Regions from separate parts of the Ectopseudomonas mendocina genome, predicted to be linked through region 4. Evidence: predicted binding sites of a transcription regulator. Region 4 holds the regulator's gene; each other region holds the start of a gene.
What was found. The regulator sigma-54, encoded in region 4, starts transcription at its own class of promoters, with help from an activator protein. The targets are predictions, from matches to a motif close to ANTGGCATNNANNTTGCTNT.
Positions count from the first base shown of each region.

Region 1: the regulator sigma-54 is predicted to act here: its motif matches at 1,182-1,201, upstream of C7A17_RS24590 (CmpA/NrtA family ABC transporter substrate-binding protein).
Region 2: the regulator sigma-54 is predicted to act here: its motif matches at 1,351-1,370, upstream of nirB (nitrite reductase large subunit NirB).
Region 3: the regulator sigma-54 is predicted to act here: its motif matches at 1,960-1,979, upstream of C7A17_RS20580 (flagellar hook-length control protein FliK).

Region 1 is NZ_CP027657.1:5,304,748-5,307,923, forward strand. It holds gene acnB (bifunctional aconitate hydratase 2/2-methylisocitrate dehydratase) at 1-1,053, shown strand, start outside; gene C7A17_RS24590 (CmpA/NrtA family ABC transporter substrate-binding protein) at 1,357-2,556, shown strand; gene C7A17_RS24595 (ANTAR domain-containing response regulator) at 2,575-3,153, shown strand.
Region 2 is NZ_CP027657.1:4,836,353-4,839,528, forward strand. It holds gene nirB (nitrite reductase large subunit NirB) at 1-1,170, opposite strand, end outside; gene C7A17_RS26835 (hypothetical protein) at 1,482-1,658, opposite strand; gene C7A17_RS22330 (thioesterase family protein) at 1,764-2,210, opposite strand; gene C7A17_RS22335 (polysaccharide lyase family 7 protein) at 2,257-2,946, opposite strand; gene C7A17_RS22340 (ABC transporter ATP-binding protein) at 3,044-3,176, opposite strand, start outside.
Region 3 is NZ_CP027657.1:4,454,543-4,457,718, forward strand. It holds gene C7A17_RS20565 (fused response regulator/phosphatase) at 1-1,353, shown strand, start outside; gene C7A17_RS20570 (Hpt domain-containing protein) at 1,436-1,789, shown strand; gene C7A17_RS20580 (flagellar hook-length control protein FliK) at 2,014-3,176, shown strand, end outside.
Region 4 is NZ_CP027657.1:1,243,067-1,246,242, reverse strand. It holds gene ptsN (PTS IIA-like nitrogen regulatory protein PtsN) at 1-204, opposite strand, end outside; gene hpf (ribosome hibernation-promoting factor, HPF/YfiA family) at 217-525, opposite strand; gene C7A17_RS05830 (RNA polymerase factor sigma-54) at 619-2,115, opposite strand; gene lptB (LPS export ABC transporter ATP-binding protein) at 2,252-2,977, opposite strand; gene lptA (lipopolysaccharide transport periplasmic protein LptA) at 2,977-3,176, opposite strand, start outside.

The DNA.
Region 1 (3,176 bases), 1.7 Mb from region 4:
TTCGCCGCTGCCACCGGCGTCATGCCGCTGGACATGCCGGAATCCGTTCTGGTGCGTTTCAAGGGCAAGCTGCAACCGGGCATCACCCTGCGTGACCTGGTACATGCCATCCCTTACTACGCCATCCAGAAAGGCCTGCTGACCGTCGAGAAGAAGGGCAAGAAGAACATCTTCTCCGGCCGCATCCTGGAAATCGAAGGTCTCGACGAACTGACCGTCGAGCAAGCGTTCGAACTGTCCGACGCTTCTGCCGAGCGTTCGGCTGCTGGCTGCACCATCAAGCTGCCGGAAAAAGCCATCGCCGAGTACCTGAAGTCGAATATCACCCTGCTGCGCTGGATGATCAGCGAAGGCTACGGCGATGCTCGCACCATGGAGCGTCGCGCTCAGGCCATGGAAGCCTGGCTGGCCAACCCGCAACTGCTGGCCGCCGACGCCGATGCCGAGTACGCCGAAATCATCGAAATCGACCTGGCCGACGTCAAGGAGCCTGTGCTCTGCGCGCCGAACGACCCGGACGACGCGCGTCTGCTGTCGACCGTTCAGGGCGAGAAGATCGACGAAGTGTTCATCGGTTCGTGCATGACCAACATCGGTCACTTCCGCGCTGCCGGCAAGCTGCTCGACAAGGTCAAAGGCTCCATCCCGACCCGTCTGTGGCTGTCGCCGCCGACCAAGATGGACGCTCACCAGCTGACCGAAGAAGGCTACTACGGCATCTACGGTAAGGCTGGCGCGCGCATGGAAATGCCGGGTTGCTCGCTGTGCATGGGTAACCAGGCACGTGTAGCGGCGAACTCCACCGTGGTATCGACCTCGACGCGTAACTTCCCGAACCGTCTGGGCGATGGTGCCAACGTGTACCTGGCATCGGCCGAACTGGCCGCTGTCGCTTCGATCATCGGCAAACTGCCGACCGTCGAGGAGTACATGGAGTACGCGAAGAACATCGACAGCATGGCTGGCGACATCTACCGCTACCTGAGCTTCGACCAGATCGCCGACTTCCGTGAAGCTGCGGCTAACGCCAAGATCCCGGTCGTTCAGGCCTGATCCTAGCGTCGTAAAAAGAGCCCCGCCCAGTGCGGGGCTTTTTTATGGCCTGCCGTACTGCCAGCGCCCCTTCAGGCAGTCACTGCAAGACGCAGTAAATGACTCCCGGCCACCTATTACGTGGGTCTTCTGGCATATGCCTTGCTTCGTCACTTCGCATGCAGCCTTTCCAATGGCGGAATGGCTTGATCGACAACGGCGTCGTATCGAATCCCGGAGCTTTCGCGCCTGGATCTGGTACGACGTTTTTTTATGGACAGCGTCCATGAGTCAAAGTCTTTTGCGTGAACGTAAGGAAGCAGCATGAGCGAACACGACACCCCACGAGACGATGCCCTGACTTGGGCTTGGGGCAGCGACGCTCCGGAAAAGAGCGTACTGAACATCGGCTTCATGGCGTTGAGCGATTCGGCCTCGGTGATAGTCGCTGCCACTCAGGGCTTTGCCGAGAAATATGGCCTGAGCCTCAGACTGCAACGCCAAACGTCCTGGGCGAGCTCGCGCGACCGACTACTCAGCGGCGAGCTGGATGCCGCACACAGCCTGTACGGACTGATCTATGGTGTGCAACTGGGCCTCGGTGGTGCAGCGGCAACGGACATGGCCGTGCTCATGGGGCTGAACCAGAACGGCCAGAGCATCAACTTGTCGCACACACTGCAAGCCGCCGGCGTGACCAGCGGCGAAGCACTGCGGCAATACGTGCACCAGCATGAAGCACGCCTGACCTTCGCCCAGACCTTCCCCACCGGCACTCACGCCATGTGGCTTTACTACTGGCTGGCCAGCCAGGGCATCCACCCACTGCACGACGTCGACAGCGTGGTGGTACCACCACCACAAATGGTCGAGCATCTGGAGGCCAAGCGCATCGACGGCTTTTGCGTCGGCGAACCCTGGACGGCCAAAGCAGTCGATGAACATCTCGGCTGTACCGTCACCACCATTCAGGCGATCTGGCCTGATCACCCGGAAAAAGTACTGGGCTGCACCCGTGCCTTCGTTGAGCAGAACCCCAACACCGCCCGCGCCCTGATCATGGCCGTGCTCGACGCTGCACGCTTCATCGATGAGAGCGAGGAAAACAAACGCAGTACCGCCCTGCTACTCAGCGGCAACGACTACGTCAATGCACCGGTTTCTGCCATCACCCCGCGCTTTCTTGGCCACTATCAGGACGGTCTCGGCAATGCCTGGCAGGATGAGCATCCGCTGCGCTTCCACGCAGACGGCCTGGTCAACCAGCCCTACCTGTCCGACGCCATGTGGTTCATGACCCAGTTCCGCCGCTGGGGTCTACTGCGCAGCGACCCCGACTACCTCGGCGTGGCCCGCCAGGTGCAACAACTGGCCCTGTACCGCGAGGCCGCATCGGCACTGGGTATGTCGGTGCCGGGCGAGATGCGCAGCTCCATCCTGCAGGATGGCACCTGCTGGGACGGTAGCGAGCCCGCCGCCTATGCCCGCAGTTTCCGCCTGCATGCCCTGACTCACAGCCTGTAACAGCCGGGAGAGTCATCGATGCTGCGTATCCTTTTGATCAATGACACCCCGAAGAAGGTCGGTCGCCTGAAATGCGCGCTGATCGAAGCAGGTTTCGAGGTGATCGACGAGTCCGGTCTGACCATCGACCTGCCCGAACGCGTGGAGGCGGTACGACCCGATGTGATCCTGATCGATACCGAGTCACCCGGTCGCGATGTGATGGAACAGGTGGTACTGGTCAGCCGCGACCAACCACGGCCCATCGTCATGTTCACCGACGAGCACGACCCCGGCGTGATGCGCCAGGCAATCCAGAGCGGCGTCAGCGCCTACATCGTCGAGGGCATTCACGCCCAGCGTCTGCAACCCATCCTCGATGTCGCCATGGCGCGCTTCGAGAGCGATCAGGCGCTACGCGCACAACTGCAGGCACGCGATGCGCAACTGGCCGAACGCAAGCGTGTAGAACTGGCCAAGGGCCTGTTGATGAAGATGAAAAGTTGCGATGAAGAAGAGGCCTATACCCTGATGCGCCGCCAGGCGATGAGCCGGCAGCAGAAGCTGATCCAGGTGGCCGAGCAGATCATCGCCATGCACGACATGCTCGGCGGTTGACTGTTGCGCTGCTCCGCTCGCTG
Region 2 (3,176 bases), 2.2 Mb from region 4:
GCTGACGTTGTGACCCTCGCGGATCTGGCGGAAGTACCAGCCGCCGTCGGCGGTGTCGCCGTAGAGGCAGGCGCCGACCAGCACGTCGTCCTTGATCACCAGCTTCTTGTACACGCCACCGATGGGGTCGGAGAGGGTGATGGTTTCGCTGCCTTCGCTGCCCATGAAGTCGCCAGCGGAGAACAGGTCTATGCCGGTGACCTTGAGCTTGGTGGAGGTCACCGAGCCCTGATAGCGCGAATAGCCAAGCTGGGCCAGGTGGTTGGCGCAGACCTTGGCCTGCTCGAACAGCGGCGCCACCAGGCCGTAGGCGATGCCGCGATGACTGGCGCATTCGCCGATGGCGTAGATGCGCGGATCGAAGGTCTGCAGCGTGTCGTTGACCAGAATGCCGCGGTTGCAGGCGATGCCGGCGCGCTCGGCCAGTTCGCTGTTGGGGCGGATGCCGGCGGCCATCACCACCAGGTCGGCCGGGATCACCTCGCCGTCCTTGAATTTCACCGCGCAGACACGACCCTCGCCATTGTCCAGCAGCTCGGCGGTGTGTTTGGGCAGGAGGAACTTCAGGCCGCGATCTGCCAAGGATTTCTGCAGTAGCTCACCGGCGGTGCGGTCGAGCTGACGCTCCAGCAGCCAGTCGCCGATGTGCACCACGGTCACGTCCATGCCGCGCAGTTTGAGGCCGTTAGCCGCCTCCAGGCCGAGCAGGCCGCCGCCGATGACCACGGCATGCTTGTGAGTCTTGGCAGTGTCCATCATCGCCCGCGTGTCGGCGATGTCGCGGTAGCCGATCACTCCGGTCAGATCCTTACCGGGGACGGGCAGGATGAAGGGCGTGGAGCCGGTGGCGATCAACAGGCGGTCGTACTCGGCTTCGCTGCCATCGTCGGCGATCACGCGGCGCGCCTTGCGGTCGATCTTCACCACCGTGCGCCCGAGCAGCAGCTTGACGCCGTTTTCGGTATACCAGTTGAGGTCGTTGAGGATGATGTCCTCGAATGCCTGCTCACCGGCCAGTACCGGCGAGAGCAGGATACGGTTGTAGTTGGGGTGTGGCTCGGCGCCGAACACGGTGATGTCGTACAGATCGGGAGCGAGCTTGAGCAGCTCTTCGAGGGTGCGCACACCCGCCATACCGTTGCCGATCATCACCAGCTTGAGTTTTTGCATGCCGGCTATCTCCTGGGTCAATAGTCACGGAAAGCTGGCTGCCAGAAATGGCAGGCCAGAAAAACAAAAAAGGCGTCCCGCTAGTCACCTAGCGAGGACGCCTTTGTCCAAGTCCCGAGCTCTCGGGAAGTGCGATGCTCTTCGTTGAGCACCGCGCTTTAATCAAGTTGTGTGGTTAGCAATGCAGTGCTTGTGCCAATTTGCCAAAGCCTCAAGTTTGGCGGGTTTCAGGGTGCATAGTGATTGCCCGCACTTTCTGCGGGTGCACCTTTTCAAGGCTGTGAGCGCCGATTTGGTGCGGCGCTGGCCTGTCAGTGACAGGGTTCGACCTTGCCGGCCGTGTGCTCGACCTGAATCGGCACCTGCGTCGTGGCGGCTTGATTGGTTGTTGTAGTGGCATGAGTGGGAAGGGGCAGGGTGAGCAGTGGCCAGGCGGAGAGGCTGGCGATCAGAGCTGCGCGCTGGGCGCGTTGACGCATAGCTGGCATTGCGGTTCCTCCCAAGGTCGCCCTGCACCGGGGCGGCGCAGGGCTTTTATCGTTATGCCCTAAGGCGTAGCAGAGGAATTAGCAACTGTCACGCCAACAGGTCGGTTATCCGACCACACGATTGACCTTGGGGAATTTGGCGCTGAAAGGCTCCGGCATCGGCACCACCTTCGACTGCAGATAATCGAAGAACACGAAGCCGGATTTGGCCATCGCTACCAGCGCGCCGTCAGCCGGACGCGTGATACGGAAGGTGATGTCGCCACCGTACCTGTTGAAGTCCATCACGCCCACCTCGAACAGCAATTGGTCGCGTGCATGAGCTTCGGCGCGGTAGGTGGTGGCCAGGTCGGTAACGATGATGCCGGTGCCTTTGCCGTCGGTTTCGCGGATGCCGAACTCGAAGAGAAAACGGGCACGCGCCTCGGAAATCATCGAGATCATCGAGTCATTGCCCAGGTGGTTGGCGCCATTGATGTCGGTGACGCGCACGGTCAGGTGGGTGCTGTAGTAATACTGGTCTTCGGGGAAGTCGAGGGTCAGGCGCGCCATGATCAGGCCATTGTCGAGGAAAGCGGCGATTGTAAGCCGTCGCGCCTCAGCGGTGCAGGCTGTTGAGGTGATGGAAGGTGACGCGTCCGCCTTCGCTGTCCGGCCCGTAATTGTCCTGAATGTAGGCGCCGGCCTTGAAGTACAGGTGCTGGGTGCTCCAGGCGCTGCTCAACTGACGGTAATAGCTGCCGTCGTCGCCATCCGTGCTGGCCACGCTGACGCCGATGCGTCCGCTGGGCGTAACCCGCAGGTCGTAACCGAAGCGCTCGCCAAGCTGGATGTTTTCGGCCAGCAGGACGTTCTGTACCTCGCTGTCGCCAGGACGGACGCGTAGCAGCATTTCCACCCGGCCCACACCGCGGCGATAGTGATATTGCAGCTTGATCAGCGGGTCATTCTGGCTGCCCGGCACATCGGTGCTGTGGATCTGGCCGATCACCACCTTGTTGCGGCTGGGCACCTGGTCGACTTGCAGCACGGCACTGAGATAGTTGTCCGAACTCGCATGCAGCCAGTTGCCGAGGCTGCCGTCGCGCTGGGTTTCGCGCAGCTCGCTGCGTGGGTAGCGGGCATCGGCCGTGGTCGAGCCGGTGACCGGCACCCAGAAGGTCACGCTACCGTCGGCATTACGGCGAAAGTAGCGGCTCTCATAGCCGTTGTTCAGACGCTGGGTGGTGATGGTGGTGGGCGTTGGTTCGGTGGGAATCGACAGATTCCAGGTGGTGAGGTCGAGCACGGGATTCTCTGCCTGTCGGTTGAATGCCCTAGTTCGTCCGTGCCAGAGGCCAGAGGTTCAACCGCTCCAGCCCTCGAGCCAGAGCGGTTGCTGGTGATCAGGCGGCGGGCCGCTGCTGGCGCTGGTAGAGGAATTCCAGCACGGCAGTGCGATAGGCGTGGTACTGCGGGTCGTTGGCCAGGGCCAGGCGATCGCGCGGGCGCGGCAGCTCCACGCTGAGAATTTCGCCG
Region 3 (3,176 bases), 2.6 Mb from region 4:
ATACTCGAAGCCAAGATCGGCGCCATGGATCGCCTGCGTCGTCTGCAGGACACCGTGCTGCAGCAGCGTGATCTGATCGCCCGGCACAACGAGCACCTGCTGCGTGAGCAGCGTGTGGCCAAGGCGGTATTCGACAAGGTGGCGCATTCCGGCTGTCTGGATGCACCGAACATTCGTTACCTGCAATCGCCCTATGCGCTGTTCAACGGCGATTTGCTGCTGGCTGCCTACAAGCCTTCGGGCGGCATGCACGTGATGCTCGGCGACTTCACCGGTCATGGCCTGCCAGCGGCAATTGGTGCCATGCCGCTGGCCGAGGTGTTCTACGGCATGACTGCCAAGGGCCATGCCCTGGCCGAAATTCTTCGCGAGATCAACGCCAAGCTCAAACGCATCCTGCCGGTAGGTGTGTTCTGCTGCGCCACCTTGCTCAATATCAGCAGCAAGCGCGGGTTGCTGGAGGTGTGGAACGGCGGGCTGCCCGACGGGCACCTGTTGCACGGCGACGGGCGACCTCGCCAGGCGCTGGTATCGCGTCACTTGCCGCTGGGCATTCTTGAGCCCGCAGCGTTCAGCGACCGTTGCGAAATCTATCCGTTGACACCGGGTGATCGCATCTTTCTGCTCAGTGATGGCGTGCTGGAGGCCAGCAATCAACAGGGTGAGTTGTTTGGTGAAGCTCGGTTACTGGCCTTGCTCGATGCCAATCGCCAGCCTCAGGCCCTGTTCGAGGAAATCCAGCAGGCGTTGGTGGCGTTTCGTGGTGAGCAACAGGACGACGTCAGCATGCTTCAGGTCGGCCTCGCCGAGGACGACGAGCATCCCCGGCCGCTGGCCTTCGCCGATAGCGGCCACAGCAGTCCGCTGGACTGGTCGGCGAGTTTCGAATTTCGTGCGCAGAGTCTGCGTCACTTCAATCCCTTGCCGTTCCTGCTGCAATTACTGCTGGATGTACAGGCGCTCAGACCGCGTGGTGGAGAACTCTACACGGTGCTGGCCGAGCTTTACTCCAATGCGCTGGAGCATGGCGTGATGGGCCTGGACTCGTCGCTCAAACAGGATTCCAGCGGTTTTGCCGAGTACTATCGAGAACGGCGCCTGCGTCTGGCGGCGTTGAGCGATGGTTATGTACGTTTCCATTTGCAGTTGCTGCCGGAGGCGGGTGGTGGTCGTCTGATCGTACGGGTCGAGGACAGTGGCCCGGGGTTCGATCCGGCAACCATCCTCACGTCTCAGGATGAAGCGCTGTGTGGTCGTGGCCTGACGCTGGTGCGTGAACTCAGCGATGGATTCCAGGGCTGGCCTGACGGGCAGGGCGTCAGCGTGGAGTTTTGTTGGGCCGCTGAGGCATAATATGCAGGTTCTGTATCAGGCTCAGCGGCGTTACTCGTGCTGAAGCCAGAGCAGACATCGTTGTCGTTCAGGGAGTTTCTCGGTGTCCGATATCCATCTCGACGATGCCGTCCTGGCTGCCCTGCAGGACGTCATGGAAGACGAATACCCCATTCTGCTCGATACCTTCGTAGCCGATTCTGAAGAGCGCCTGCGTCTTCTGCATCAGGCCGAAGCTGAAGGTGACGCGCAGGGACTGCGCCTGGCCGCGCACAGCTTCAAGGGCAGTTGCAGTAACATGGGAGCGGTGATGCTCGCCGGCCTGTGCAAGCAGCTTGAGGATGCCGGACGACGTGAGACCCTGGAGCTGGCGCCAGCGTTGATCGAGCAGATCGAGCGCGAGTTCGCCATCGTCCGCATCCTGTTCAAATCCGAGCGCCAGCGTTACCGCGTCTGACCTTCGTTATAGGTATTCTGGGGGCGCCTCTAAAAACGTAGGCGAGGCAGCCAGCGCAAGGCAAAAACAGGCGAAAAAGCGGAGTTTACGTGCTGTAAATGAGCATTTTGAGCATGTTTTTAACGCCGCGATGGCAACGCAGGTAGTTTTTAGAGGTGCCCTCTGCTCGACTTGGCCCATCCTTTGCTCTGATACCGTCACGACCCAATAGACGGAGAGCGTCCATGTCCGCGTTGCCCGACCTACGCCTGCAGGCCACGCCTGAGGTGAAGAGCAAAGCGCAGCCACCCGCCAAAGCGCCAGAGCCCAGCAAGAACGGGGCTTCGAGCTTTGCCGAGGTGTATGCCAAAGAGCGCCAGAGCAAACCTGGCGAGCGCGCCAATGGCTCTGCACAAAGCAATCAGGAGCCGGCAAAGCCCGCTACCGACTCCCCCGGCGCTGCCGCCGAAGAGGCGGATGTTGCCGCCTCCGGCAATTCCTTGCCGAGCGATGAGCAGGCCCCTGAAGCCATCGATCCGCTGCTGGCCATGGCGCTGGGGGGGATTCAGACGCAGCCTGAGGAGGCGCCGCCTACCGAGGATGCTCTGGAGGCGCCAGCACTGATCATCAGTGGCCTTGCCAACAACGTGACGGATGAGCCGGAGCCAGTGCTGGAGGACGACTCACTCGACCCTATGGCCATGCTCAAGCAGCTGCCGGAAGAGGACAGCAAGGCGCAGGTGGCCCAGGAGAGCGTGAGCAAGAATTCGCGCGCGAACAGCACCGACTTCGCGGCTGCGATGGCGGCCATGGGCAAGGGTGAGGAGAAGACCAAGGCCAGCGACGAGGTGAGCCTGGAGTTGCCACTCGATGACTTGGCCAAGGACGCGCTGGAAAGTCTCAAGGACAGCGTGCAACCCACTCGCCCCGACCAGTTCGTCAGCAAGCTCAACGCGTTGACCCAGGCGCTCAATCAGCAGACCACGGCGGCACCTCGCTTGCCGTTGGTGCCGGGCCAGCCGGTGCCCATGCATCAGGGGGGCTGGAGCGAGGCGGTGGTTGATCGCGTCATGTGGTTGTCCAGCCAGAACCTCAAGTCGGCCGAGATCCAGCTTGATCCGGCAGAACTGGGACGCCTTGAGGTACGGGTGAACCTGTCCCAGGATCAGGCTCAGGTGACCTTCGCCAGTCCCAACGCCGGTGTGCGTGAAGCGCTGGAGGGGCAGATGCATCGGCTGCGCGAGCTGTTCGCTCAGCAGGGGATGAACCTGGCCGACGCCAATGTTTCTGATCAGTCGCTCAATCGTGGCTGGCAGGGACAGGGGCAAGGTGAGGGCGGTCGTGGTGGGGCGGGTTCTGCTGACGGGCGCCTGGTTGCCGACGAGGCGTTGCCAGGTGTACATCAGGA
Region 4 (3,176 bases):
GTGAGGAATGGCAATGCCGTTGCCGAAGCCAGTGGAACCGAGCTTTTCGCGGGCAATCAGGCTTTCGAAGATATCCTGGGCATCCAGGTCTGACAGGTCGCGCGCGATCAGGTTGGCGATCTGTTCGAGCACGCGCTTTTTGCTGCCGCCCGGCGCGTTCACTAGGGAACGGCCGGGGGTCAGGATGTTTTCAAGTCGGATCATGAAGGATGGATGTTAGCGGGCTGTGGCGCCTTGCAGGCGGTCGAGCTGCTTTTCCTTGTGCTTGATGAGTTGGCGGTCGAGCTTATCGGCCAGCAGGTCGATAGCTGCATACATGTCCGAGTGCTCGGCGTTGGCGACGACTTCGCCGCCAGCGATGTGCAGGGTGGCTTCGATCTTTTGCTTGAGCTTTTCGACCTCCATGGTCACCTGAACGTTGGTGATCTTGTCGAAGTGACGTTCCAGTCGGCCGAGTTTCTCGCCGATATAGTCACGCAGGGCGTCGGTCACATCCAGCTGATGTCCACTGATGTTGACTTGCATACCGCTTTCTCCTTGTTGCCTTGTGTAAGAGACGGATTCCATGAGAATCCGCCACCGGAACACGTTGGCTTGGAGGCATGTCGCCCCCTTGGCCTACATCAGTCGCTTGCGTTCGCTGGAGGGCGCTATACCGAGGGATTCACGGTATTTGGCAACCGTCCTGCGGGCGACTTGGATGCCTTGTGCCTCCAGTAAACCAGCGATCTTGCTGTCGCTCAACGGCTTTTTCGCGTTTTCTGCTGCAACCAGTTTTTTGATGATCGCGCGTATCGCGGTGGACGAGCATTCACCGCCTTCGGAGGTGCTGACGTGGCTGGAGAAGAAATATTTCAGCTCGTAAATACCACGCGGGGTATGCATGAATTTCTGCGTGGTAACGCGTGAAATGGTCGACTCGTGCATGCCTACCGCTTCGGCGATGTCATGCAGTACCAGCGGTTTCATCGCCTCGTCGCCGTAGTCTAGGAAGCCGCGCTGGTGCTCGACGATCTGCGTGGCGACCTTCATCAGGGTTTCGTTGCGGCTCTGCAGACTCTTGATGAACCAGCGTGCTTCCTGCAGCTGGTTGCGCATGAAGGTGTTGTCGGCGCTGGAGTCGGCGCGTTTGACGAAGCCGGCATACTGCGGGTTGACGCGCAGGCGTGGCATGGCTTCCTGATTCAGCTCAACCAGCCAGCGGTCGTTGTGCTTGCGCACGATGACGTCCGGCACGACGTATTCCGGTTCGCTGGATTCGATCTGCGAACCCGGACGCGGGTTGAGGCGCTGGATCAGGTCGATGACCTGCTTGAGCTCGTCTTCCTTGAGCTTCATGCGGCGCAGCAGCTGGGCATAGTCACGGCTGCCGAGCACTTCCAGGTAGTCGCTGACGACACGCTGGGTTTCGTTCAGCCACGGGGTGTTGGCAGGCAACTGGCGCAGTTGCAGCAGCAGGCACTCGCGCAGGTCGCGGGCACCGATGCCCGCTGGTTCGAACTGCTGGATGCGGTGCAGCACCACTTCCACTTCATCGAGCTCGATATCCAGTTCGGGGTCGAATGATTCGGTGACTTCCTCGAGGGTTTCCTCCAGATAGCCATCGTTGTTGATGCAGTCGATCAGGGTGGCAGCGATCAGCCGATCCTTGTCCGACATGGGCGCCAGGTTGAGTTGCCAGAGCAGGTGGCTCTGCAGGCTTTCACCGCTGGAGGTGCGGGTGGTGAAATCCCACTCATCGTCGTCATTGCTCGGCAGGCTGCTGGCGCTGGTCTGGTAGACGTCTTCCCAGGCCGTATCGACCGGCAACTCATTGGGAATGCGCTCGCCCCATTCGCCTTCCTCCAGGTTATCTACCGTTGGAGTGGTTTCCTGATAGCTCTCTTCTTTGCTCTGAGGGCTGGGAGTGGCGCTTTCGGCGCCATCGGCCATCGGGTCGCTGTTGTCGAAATCGTCGCCGTCTTCCTGGCGCTCGAGCATGGGGTTGGACTCCAGCGCCTCCTGGATTTCCTGCTGCAGATCCAGGGTGGACAGTTGGAGGAGGCGGATAGCCTGTTGCAGCTGCGGGGTCATCGTCAGCTGCTGGCCCATCTTGAGGACTAGCGATGGTTTCATTGCAGACCTTAATTTACCGGCGAGTTACGCCTTCCACATCAGGGCGCCGAAGCGCCGCCAGGAAGCAAATTATATGCCTGATGTTCTCGATTTTGCCTAGGGGGTGCCATATTTCTGTAGTGAAATATCCGCAGGCCTACAGGCGGAACTCGTGCCCCAGGTAAACCTCTTTCACCGTCTGGTTGGCGAGGATGGTCTCGGCATCGCCTTCGGCGATCAGCTGACCGTCGTTGACGATGTAAGCCGTTTCGCAGATATCCAGGGTTTCGCGCACATTGTGATCGGTGATCAGGATGCCGATACCCTTGGTCTTGAGGTGGTGGATTATCTGCTTGATGTCGCCCACGGAGATCGGGTCGACGCCGGCGAAGGGTTCGTCGAGCAGGATGAACTTGGGGTTGGTCGCCAGGGCGCGGGCGATTTCCACGCGGCGGCGTTCACCGCCGGACAGGCTCATGCCAAGGCTGTCGGCGATGTGGTGGATGTGGAATTCCTGCAGCAGGCTTTCCAGCTCCGTCTGACGGCCGGCGCGATCAAGATCCTTGCGTGTCTCGAGAATGGCCATGATGTTGTCGGCCACCGAGAGCTTGCGGAAGATCGAGGCTTCCTGGGGTAGATAACCGATACCAGCACGAGCGCGGCCGTGCATCGGTTGATGGCTGACATCGAGGTCGTCGATCAGTACGCGGCCCTGATCGGCGCGCACCAGGCCGACGATCATGTAGAAGCATGTGGTCTTGCCGGCGCCGTTGGGGCCGAGCAGGCCGACGATCTGGCCGCTTTCGATGCTCAGGCTGACGTCGCGCACGACCTGGCGGCTTTTGTAGCTTTTAGCCAGGTGTTGGGCTTTGAGTATGGCCATTACTGCTGCTGATCCGCGGGTTTGTTCTTCGGTTGGATGACCATGTCGATGCGCGGGCGCGGCGTGCCGACATTGGTGCCAGTGGCGCGGCCAGCGTTGACGATCTGGCGGCGGGTGTCGTAGACGATCTTCTCGCCTTCGAAGGTATTGCCTTCCTGGATCACCTTGGCCTGGTCGATCAGTACGATGCGCTCATTGC